DNA from 2 places in the Sphingorhabdus sp. genome. Region 2 is predicted to be linked to the other one. Evidence: predicted binding sites of a transcription regulator. Region 2 holds the regulator's gene; the other holds the start of a gene.
What was found. The regulator LexA, encoded in region 2, represses DNA repair genes until DNA is damaged. The targets are predictions, from matches to a motif close to GTTCCNCNCTTGTTCT.
Positions count from the first base shown of each region.

Region 1: the regulator LexA is predicted to act here: its motif matches at 2,529-2,544, upstream of HEQ18_RS11590 (ribonucleoside-diphosphate reductase subunit alpha).

Region 1 covers NZ_CP050888.1:2,375,487-2,380,725, reverse strand. Annotated here, with positions in the region: gene HEQ18_RS11600 (FKBP-type peptidyl-prolyl cis-trans isomerase) at 1-517, shown strand, start outside; gene HEQ18_RS11595 (fumarate hydratase) at 527-2,050, opposite strand; gene HEQ18_RS11590 (ribonucleoside-diphosphate reductase subunit alpha) at 2,697-4,571, shown strand; gene HEQ18_RS11585 (ribonucleotide-diphosphate reductase subunit beta) at 4,766-5,239, shown strand, end outside.
Region 2 covers NZ_CP050888.1:801,566-806,804, forward strand. Annotated here, with positions in the region: gene HEQ18_RS03870 (molybdopterin molybdotransferase MoeA) at 1-861, shown strand, start outside; gene HEQ18_RS03875 (PH domain-containing protein) at 996-1,409, shown strand; gene lexA (transcriptional repressor LexA) at 1,480-2,163, shown strand; gene HEQ18_RS03885 (ComEC/Rec2 family competence protein) at 2,157-4,307, opposite strand; gene HEQ18_RS03890 (citrate synthase) at 4,560-5,239, shown strand, end outside.

The sequences.
Region 1 (5,239 bases), 1.1 Mb from region 2:
TGGTGGCTTGGCATATTGGGGTACCAGCGACGTGCGGCAGGAATTTGGTGATGTTGTGACAACGCCATCTGGCCTGCGCTACAAAATCATGGAAGCTGGCGAAGGCCCCAACCCGACGGACAATGACGTGGTCCTTGTAAGTTATAAGGGTATGTTGAAGGACGGCACCGTTTTTGACCAAAACCCGCAAGCTGGTTTTCCTGTAACGGGCGTCGTCCCCGGCTTTTCCGAAGGCCTGAAGATCATGCAGCGCGGCGGCAAATATCGCCTGTGGATTCCAGCCGCGCTTGGCTATGGTCCAGAGGATCAGCGCAACCCGCAAACAGGCGAAGTTGCCATTCCGGGCGGAAGCGAACTGACATTCGATGTCGAGTTGCTTGAGTTCAAGTCGCGCGCGGAAATCGAAGCAATGCAAAAGCAGATGCAGGAGATGCAGCAACAACAAGGCGGCGGCGCGGCGCAGGGCCTGCCACCCGAAATTCAGGCGCAAATCGACGCCCAAATGCGCGGTCAGTAATTGCGGGGCTTAGACCCCCTGCAACAAACCTTCATCTTTGATGCGTTTTTGCCAATACGCAGGCGCGAGTTGGTGGACATTGTTGCCGTCGCTATCGACCGCAACGGTTACGGGGAAGTCCTGCACTTCAAACTCGTAAATGGCTTCCATGCCTAAATCTGCAAAGCCGACGACTGTGCTGCCCTTAATGGCCCGGGCGACGAGATAGGCGGCGCCGCCAACGGCCATGAGATAAGCGCTCTTATGCTTGGCGATGGCCTGCGTTGCCGCCGGGCCGCGTTCGGCCTTGCCGACGCAAGCGAGTAGGCCTTGCTCAAGCATCATGTCCATGAACTTGTCCATGCGGGTCGCGGTGGTCGGCCCTGCTGGTCCGACGATCTCTTCGCCAACCGGATCAACAGGCCCGACATAATAGATCATCCGCCCCTTGAAGCTGACGGGTAATTCCTCACCCTTGGCCAGCATATCGGCAATGCGCTTATGGGCAGCGTCGCGTCCAGTCAGCATCTTGCCGTTGAGAAGCAAGCGGTCTCCCTGTTTCCAGCCGGCCACAATCTCAGGCGTCAAGATATCGAGGTCGACCCGAATCGCCGAAGCGTCGGGTTTCCAATCCACCTTGGGCCATTGGTCCAACTTTGGCGCCTCAAGATAGGCAGGGCCAGCCCCATCCAGCGTGAAATGGGCGTGGCGCGTGGCAGCGCAATTAGGGATCATTGCCACGGGCTTGCCCGCGGCATGACAGGGCGCATCCATGATCTTCACATCAAGAATGGTGGAAAGTCCGCCAAGCCCCTGCGCGCCAATGCCAAGCGCATTGACCTTGTCAAAAATCTCGATGCGCATGGCTTCAATATCGTTCCGCGGCCCGCGTGCCTTCAATGGTCCCATGTCGATGGGTTCCATCAATGCTTGTTTGGCCAACAACACGCAATGTTCCGCCGTGCCGCCAATGCCAATACCCAACATGCCGGGCGGGCACCAGCCAGCGCCCATTTGCGGCAACATCTCCACGACCCAATCCACTATATTGTCCGACGGGTTCATCATCTTGAACTTCGACTTATTCTCGCTGCCACCGCCCTTGGCGGCAACATCGATGGACACTTTAGAGCCAGGCACGAGGTCGACATGCAGGACGCACGGCGTATTGTCCTTGGTATTGCGCCGCGTGAATGCTGGGTCTGCAAGCACCGACGCGCGCAGCTTGTTTTCAGGGTGTAAATAGGCGCGGCGGACGCCTTCGTCGATCACGTCCTGCAAGGGTGTGGAAGTGTCTTCCAACCGGCAATCCATACCCCATTTGACGAAGACGTTAACAATACCGGTATCTTGGCAAATCGGGCGATGCCCCTCTGCGCACATGCGGCTGTTGGTTAGTATCTGCGCAATGGCGTCCTTGGCAGCAGGCGATTGCTCCGCCGCATAGGCGTCGCCCAAGGCCCGGATATAATCCATCGGGTGAAAGTAGCTGATATATTGCAACGCGTCGGCCACGCTTTCGATCAAGTCGGCATTGCGGATGATTACAGTCATATCGGCCCCTGAGCTTTCACTATGCCATGCCCCTTAACGGGCTGGAGCGTCTATTCAAGCGTCATTGCAAATCCTAGTTTGCAAGCACAGCCAGAACACCGAATATGCGACCCCCAACCGGGACATTCACTTTGGCATGTAAAAAATAGGCATTGCTCCATTTTGCATCTTGCGCTCTGAATTTCACTTAGGAGATCCGCGCGTCGCGTGCTGTTAGGACGCGCCAAGGTGCGACGAATGGAATCACATTAGCGACGAATTGAGATCAAGATTTTGTATTTATCCCTTGCGTCTGAAGATGAATAAGGCACTATAGGTAGCGGTTGGCCACAGGGGGCATTACCACAAATTGTGCTTTATGCTTCAGTAGACGAATGTGTCGGCGGGGGCCTTTTTCCCGTCGATAAGCTGGGGACAAGTCAAAATACTCCCCCTGACAAGGTCAAAAAATGCTATCAGGGCGCTTCGTGCCCTGAGTCGAACAAGATGGGAACATCGGTTCCCGCCAAGATACATCTGGTCGCTGGATGTCGGAAAACCGACAACCAGTTTCGGGGTGTCGCAATGAATGGAGTTACAGGTTAAAATGGATTTCAGGGATACAGGCCAAGGGGCGGACGACATGACCGCAGGAATGATGACAGATATGCTTGAAAAAGTAGCTGAAGCGGCAAAGGCGGAGATCGTTGAAGCCAAGGCGCATGCGTCGAGCAAGTCCGTTGACGTGCGTCGTTTCAATGTCGTCACTGATTCCGCTCGCGATGCCTTGTTGACCGAATTCGGCAAGGACACGTTGCGGGACCGTTATCTGTTGCCCGATGAAAACTATCAGGACCTTTTCGCACGTGTTGCGTCGGCTTATGCCGATGATGAGGCGCATGCGCAGCGTCTTTACGACTATATCTCGCGCCTGTGGTTCATGCCGGCAACGCCCGTATTGTCCAATGGCGGCACGGGCCGTGGCCTGCCGATCAGTTGCTATTTGAACAGCGTAGATGACAGCCTTGAAGGCATCGTCAACACTTGGAACGAAAATGTCTGGCTGGCGTCGCGCGGCGGCGGCATTGGCACCTATTGGGGCAATGTCCGTGGCATTGGCGAGCCTGTTGGCCTGAATGGCAAGACCAGCGGCATCATTCCGTTTGTCCGCGTCATGGATAGCCTGACACTTGCGATTTCGCAAGGTTCGCTGCGTCGCGGATCGGCGGCGTGCTATCTGGATGTTAGCCACCCAGAAATCGAAGAGTTCCTCGAAATCCGCAAACCATCGGGCGACTTCAACCGTAAGGCGTTGAACCTGCACCATGGCGTGTTGCTGTCCGACGAATTTATGGAAGCCGTCCGCGCTGGCGAAGAATTCCACCTGCGCAGCCCTAAGACAGGTGAAGTCCGCAGCACCGTCGATGCCCGTTCCTTGTTCCAGAAACTCGTCGAAACCCGCCTTGCAACCGGCGAGCCTTATATCATCTTCAGCGACACCGTGAACAACGCAATGCCCAAGCATCACCGCGATCTGGGCCTGAAGGTCTCGACATCGAACCTATGTTCGGAAATCACTTTGCCAACGGGCCGCGACCATTTGGGCAATGACCGGACGGCCGTTTGCTGCCTGTCATCGCTGAACCTTGAAAAATGGGACGAATGGAACGGTGATAAGGTCTTTATCGAAGACGTGATGCGCATGCTCGACAATGTGCTTCAGGATTTCATTGATCGTGCGCCCCCCGAAATGTCGCGGGCAAAATATTCGGCGAGCCGTGAACGGTCGATCGGCCTTGGCGTCATGGGCTATCACAGCTTCCTACAATCCCGCGGCGTTGGCTTTGAAAGCGCGCTTGCCAAATCATGGAACATGAAGTTCTTCAAACATGTCCGCGCGCAAGTGGATGAGGCATCGATGATGCTCGCCAACGAACGTGGTGCTTGCCCCGACGCCGAAGAAATGGGCGTGATGGAACGCTTCTCCTGCAAGATGGCGATTGCGCCAACTGCATCGATTTCGATCATCTGCGGCGGCACCAGCGCGTGTATTGAGCCAATTCCGGCCAATATCTACACGCACAAGACCTTGTCGGGCAGCTTCATCGTTAAGAACCCCTATCTCGAAAAATTGTTGCAGGAAAAGTCGAAGGATTCGACCAATGTCTGGAACAGCATACTGGAAAAGGGCGGTTCGGTTCAGCATCTCGACTTCCTCACGCCAGAGGAAAAGGATACGTTCAAAACCAGCTTCGAAATCGACCAGCGTTGGTTGATCGAGCTGGCCGCCGACCGCACACCGTTTATTGATCAGGCAACGTCGCTGAACCTCTATATCCCTGCTGATGTGGAAAAATGGGACCTTCTCATGCTCCACTTCCGCGCGTGGGAATTGGGCGTGAAGTCGCTATATTATCTGCGTTCAAAATCAATCCAGCGCGCCGGTTTTGCCGGCGGGGTTGAGGCGGACAATACCGCCGAAGCGCCCGTTATCGAGCTTGCGGCGCAAACCGATTATGAAGAGTGTCTGGCGTGTCAGTAAGTTATCCTCCTCTCCCCTTGCGGGAGAGGATATAAAGCCTTGGGCGCATAGCGACCTAGGCAAAGTTGGTGAGGGGTTTCTACGTAGCAGCCCCCTCACCCAGCGACGACTAGGCAACGATATTGCCAAGTCTGCGCAACCCTCTCCCGCAAGGGGAGAGGGAACAGAAATGAAGAGATATTGGAGCAACGAAGATGTCATTGTTAGAAGCCCGCAACAGCTACAAGCCCTTTGAATATCCTTGGGCCTATGACTTCTGGAAACGCCAGCAGCAGATCCATTGGTTGCCCGAAGAAGTGCCCTTGGGCGAAGATTGCCGCGATTGGGCGCAGAAATTGTCGGACCATGAACGCAATCTTTTGACGCAGATTTTCCGCTTCTTCACGCAAGCCGATATCGAGGTGCAGAATTGCTACCACGAAAATTACGGCCGCGTGTTCAAGCCGACCGAAGTCAAGATGATGCTCACTGCCTTTTCCAACATGGAAACCGTCCATGTCGCGGCCTACAGCCATTTGCTCGACACCATCGGCATGCCCGAGTCCGAATATTCGGCGTTCCTCGAATATGAAGAAATGGCGGCGAAGGTCGATTATATCCACCAATTCGGCGTCGACACCGACGAAGACATTGCGCGCACGCTTGCCATGTTCGGCGGCTTTACCGAA
Region 2 (5,239 bases):
GCCGTGCGCGATGGCGATAGTTTGCGCACGACCGTTGATCGCGTGCCTTTGCCCGGGGCCAATATCCGCCGCCTTGGGGCCGATTTTCGCGCTGGTGACGTGGTGCTACCAAAGGGCACATATTTGGACGCAGGGGCAATATCCGTGGCGACGATGGCGGGGCATGGCAGGCTCATTGTGGGCGGCGTCCCGCGCATTGCGATTGCCGCCACGGGCGACGAATTGGTTCCCGCCGGGTCCGCCGCTGGCCCAGCGCAAATCCCGTGCTCCAACAGCCCAATGTTGCAAGCCATGCTCGATGGCCTTCCCTGTAATGTGTTTGACGCAGGGATATTGCGCGACGATTTGACGGCGCTTGAGACCGGCCTTTCGGCGCTGTCCAAACAAGTGGATATCATTGTCACCACTGGCGGCGCGTCGGTCGGCGACCATGATCTGGTGCAAAGCGCATTGTTGAATATCGGCGCGCAGATGGATTTCTGGAAAGTCGCGATGCGTCCGGGAAAACCGCTTATGGCTGGCAAAGTTGGCAACGCGGTCGTGCTCGGCTTACCCGGCAATCCGTCCTCTGCCTTCGTCACCGCATTTCTGTTCCTCTTGCCGCTTATCCGGCACATGGCGGGGTGCACTACGCCCCTGCCCGCTTTGTTTGAGGCGGCGACCGCGACCGACTTGCCAGCGGGCGGAGACCGCGCCGAGTATTTGCGCGCAACGGTCGAAGGCGGGGATATCACCCCGTTCATATCGCAGGATAGCGGGTTGGTTTCGCCGCTATCTCAAAGCAACGCGCTTATTATCCGCGATGTAAATTCACCTGCCACGCCCATTGGTGCGGTTGTTCAATATCATCGGTTGTTCTGACCACGACGCGCTTACAGTGCACAAATGTTCTTCAGGCTTGCTTAGTCTGCATACGTGTGCAAGTTTCAAGTTCACAAAAATTGACAAAGTATCATGAATTTGAGTACACACGAAATTTCGGAGGGGAATGCTTTATGGGAAGCTTTGTTGAAACCACGCTCGCACCGGGCGAGACTGTTAAGTATCAGGCTCGTGTAAGTGTGTGGTCTCTATGGTTTCTGATTTTATTAGGCGTTGCTACAATGTGGTTTGTGGTCGGATTTGTTTTTTTCCTGATAGCTTTTCTGAGATGGTGGAGCACTGAACTGGCGATCACAGACAAGAAAGTTGTCGCTAAATATGGCCTGATTAGCCGCCAAACCGTTGAAATACTCTTGCCCCGTGTTGAGAGCATTCAAGTCCAGCAAGGATTTATAGGCAGAATTTGCAACTTTGGGACCTTGGTAATGTCGGGCACGGGAACGGCACAAGCGCCCATTGTAGGCATTAGCAATCCGCTGATGTTCCGGCGAGTTCTCCTAAGCGTTCAAGAGGAATTTAAAAGCTAGGATGTTCTTGACATAACCGCTTTTGTTCTCTAATCGTTCCATTCATGTTCAACAGGATGGGACCCTGAATATGCTCACGGCAAAACAGCACGAACTGCTTATATTCATTAACCAACGATTGGATGAAAGTGGCATTTCCCCTTCGTTTGAGGAAATGAAAGAGGCGCTTGATCTGAAGAGTAAATCCGGGGTGCACCGTTTGATTGGTGCATTGGAAGAACGCGGCTTTATTCGGCGACTCGCCAACCGTGCGCGCGCGCTTGAAGTTATGAAAATGCCCGAAGGCGGGAATATGGGCGGTAACAATGTGGCCCGCTTTGCGCCTGTGAAGGAAAGCAAACCGCAAATTCAGATTCCTGTTGCCGCCAATGATGTCATGGAAATTCCCTTCCACGGCAAGATCGCCGCCGGTGTGCCGATTGAGGCACTGGAAGGCCAGAATTCATTATCGGTGCCGATGGCATTATTGGGTGCAGGTGAGCATTATGCGCTTGAGGTATCCGGCGACTCGATGATTGAGGCGGGGATATTGGATGGCGATTATGCCCTGATCCGTAAGGCAAACACGGCGCGCGATGGCGAAATTGTGGTGGCGTTGGTGCGCGGCGAGGAAGCGACATTGAAATATCTGCGCCGTGAAGGTCAGCAAATCCGCCTTGACCCCGCCAATGGCAGTTATGAGCCGCAATATTATGCGCCGCATGAGGTTGAGGTTCAGGGTAAGCTGGCCGGACTGTTGCGCCGATATCATTGATGGGATGCGTTCGCCGCGCGCGCGGCATGAGCGGCCTTCACCCAAGGCATATGGCGGTTGCTTTCGTTGGCCGTGACCACGCGTTGTGCATCCAGATAAAAGGCCAGACCGCCGCTTTGTTCAAGCAATCGGCGGTCCGCCTTTATCCATTTGGGGCGGCATGACTGGGGCAACCATCGGTCGCTGACGACAATGTCGACGCGTTTGCACGCTGCGGCCATTTCCATGGACGCAATGGGGGTGCGTGTTCTGGTTGCCAACAATGTCCATGATCGCTCTGCACCCGTCACGGTCATCACGCAATTGTCCAACGTGCATCGGACGCCGGGCCAATCCTCAATCGGCGTAGCTTTTGCAAAGCTTCCGGCTTTTTCAAAAATCATCCCGCGCACAAAATCACCCGCCCTTCCGCGCAGTAACGCGACCTCTCCGTCTGCACTGACCAAGGCCAGATGCTTGCCATCACCCGTCACCAGAATATCGGGGCGTGGTGCCGTCACCATTGCGATGATGCCGATCGCGCAAAGCGGAACGCCGCAATAGCGGACATTTGTGGTCAGCAAGCCAAATATCAACGCGCCAACAACGAAAGCAGCAAAGGCCCATATCGGCATCGCAGGCATCATCGTGACCGCGCCGGGCAGGCCACTGACGGAATGCGCCAGCGCCAAAATCGCGGCTATGCCCTGCCCTGCCAGCCACCAAAATGGCTGCCCCAAGCCAATCACGTCAAAAACCAGCGCCAATGCCTCCAACGGCATGATGATGAACGTCGTCATCGGGATGGCCACCACATTGGCCAAGGCACCGTAAAGCCCTGCCTTGTGAAAATGAAACAGGGCGATGGGGGTAAGGACAAGTTCAATGGCGACGCCGGTCAGGATGAGCGATCCGACCGCCCGCGCCGCCTTTCGCGCCAGGCTTTCGTCGCGCCGTTCGGTCAGCCGCCTTATGAACGGCAGATCATGCATGACAACAATGGTCGCAACGGCCGCAAAGCTGAGTTGAAAACTCGGACCCGCCATTGCCTCGGGCCAGAATATCAACACTATTAACGCACCAAAGGCCACCAACCGCAGCGTGAGCGCATCGCGCCCCAACGCCAGCGCAATCAAGATGAGGATCGCAGCGATGCACGATCGGACCGTTGGCACTTCGGCCCCCGTTAACAACGTATAGGCCAGCGCAGCTAAAGCTGCCGTTGCTGCGGCAATGACGGGTATGGGAACCCGCAATGCAAGCCATGACGACAAAGACAAAAGGCGGCTGACCGCGATGAAAACGAACCCGACCACCGCCGTCACATGCAGCCCGCTGATGGATAGAAGATGCGCCAAACCACTGTCCCGCATGGCTTGTGCATCGGCCTCGCTGATATGCCCCTGATCGCCGGTGACCAATGCTGCGCCTATTGCACCGCTTCCGGGGGGCATGGATGCCAGTATATGCTCTGTTAGCGCCGTACGCTGCATCGCGAACCATGCCCCGCTGTCTGCTTTCTGAAAAAGCCGGACATCGCCCAAAGCCGTTCCGGTCGCGCCAATCTGTTGAAACCATGCGCGCCGGGCAAAGTCATATCCGCCGGGCAAAGTTGGCCCTGCCGGAGGCAGCAAGCGTGCGCGCAGGCGAATGATCGCGCCGGGCTGAAAATCGTCTTTATATTGTTCCGGTGACAGGTTCACACGCACAAAAGGCGGCAAGTCCGGGCTATCGCCCGTGGCGAGCCGCAGCCGGTAAACATTGCGCGCGGAGATATTTTCAACCGCTTCAACCCGCCCATAAAACTCCCCAGTCCATATTTTTCCTAAAACTGGCTGGGCAACCGTCGTTGATCGAAAGGCAATCAGGAAGAAACCAAGCAATATCGCAACAGCCGCCATTCGGGCCATTTGCCGCAAGCGGCTATATGGTGGCGCCAAGTTCCCGAAAAACAACAAGGAAGCGCATGACATTGCCAATCCTGCCCAAGCAGATGTGCCAAAAAACTGCCAGAATGCGACGCCGAATCCGATACCAACGGGTATCCATAAGGGTAATTGGTCGCGTTCGCGGTCGAGCCAGTTTTCCAGAACTGCAAACAGCGTCTTTGGCGCACCAAACCGGACGTTTCCGTCCTCAACCATATTGCCAGATTTCTGTTCCACCACAGCTATTTAGCACCAAGAAATGAAAGCGCAATTTATCCGCGATGCGCAAGCCATTGTTTGCCTTGACGCCCATGGAATTTCCTACCATTGGACTAGTCAACGACATAGCCATATTCTCTCCACGAAACATTGGCACTTGAAGGGCCTTAGATTGTCGTCACGGGTGTTTCCCGCGTCCCGTGTCATAAAAAAAACATGCCTTTCTAAAGGGCAGCCCGGTATATAGCTTAGAAGATATGGAGTTTCAGAATGGCCGATAAAAACGCGACGCTCACCGTTGGCGACACCAGCTATGACTTGCCCATCATGCAGGGTTCACAAGGCCCTGACGTGATCGACATCCGCAAGCTTTACGGGGCGTCGGACCATTTCACCTTCGACCCTGGCTTCACATCGACGGCAAGCTGTGAATCCGCGCTGACGTTTATTGATGGCGACAAGGGTATTCTTTTGCATCGGGGCTACTCCATTGAAGAGCTGTCCGAACAGTCGAGCTTCATGGAAGTGTCCTATCTACTGTTGAACGGCGAACTGCCCAACAAGGCGCAATTGGACGAGTTTAGTCACACGATTTCGCGGCACACGATGCTGCACGAACAATTGGCAACTTTTTACCGTGGTTTCCGCCGCGATGCACACCCCATGGCCATAATGTGCGGCGTGGTTGGCGCGCTATCGGCGTTTTACCATGACTCCACCGATATCAGCGACCCAACACACCGAATGATTTCAAGCCACCGTTTGATCGCGAAGATGCCCACAATCGCGGCCATGGCGTTCAAATATTCGGTAGGGCAGCCTTTTGTCTATCCTGACAACAACTTGTCCTACACCGGCAATTTCCTGCGCATGACTTTTGGTGTTCCTGCGGAAAAATATGTTGTGAACCCCGTTATTGAGCGCGCGTTGGACCGGATATTCATCCTCCA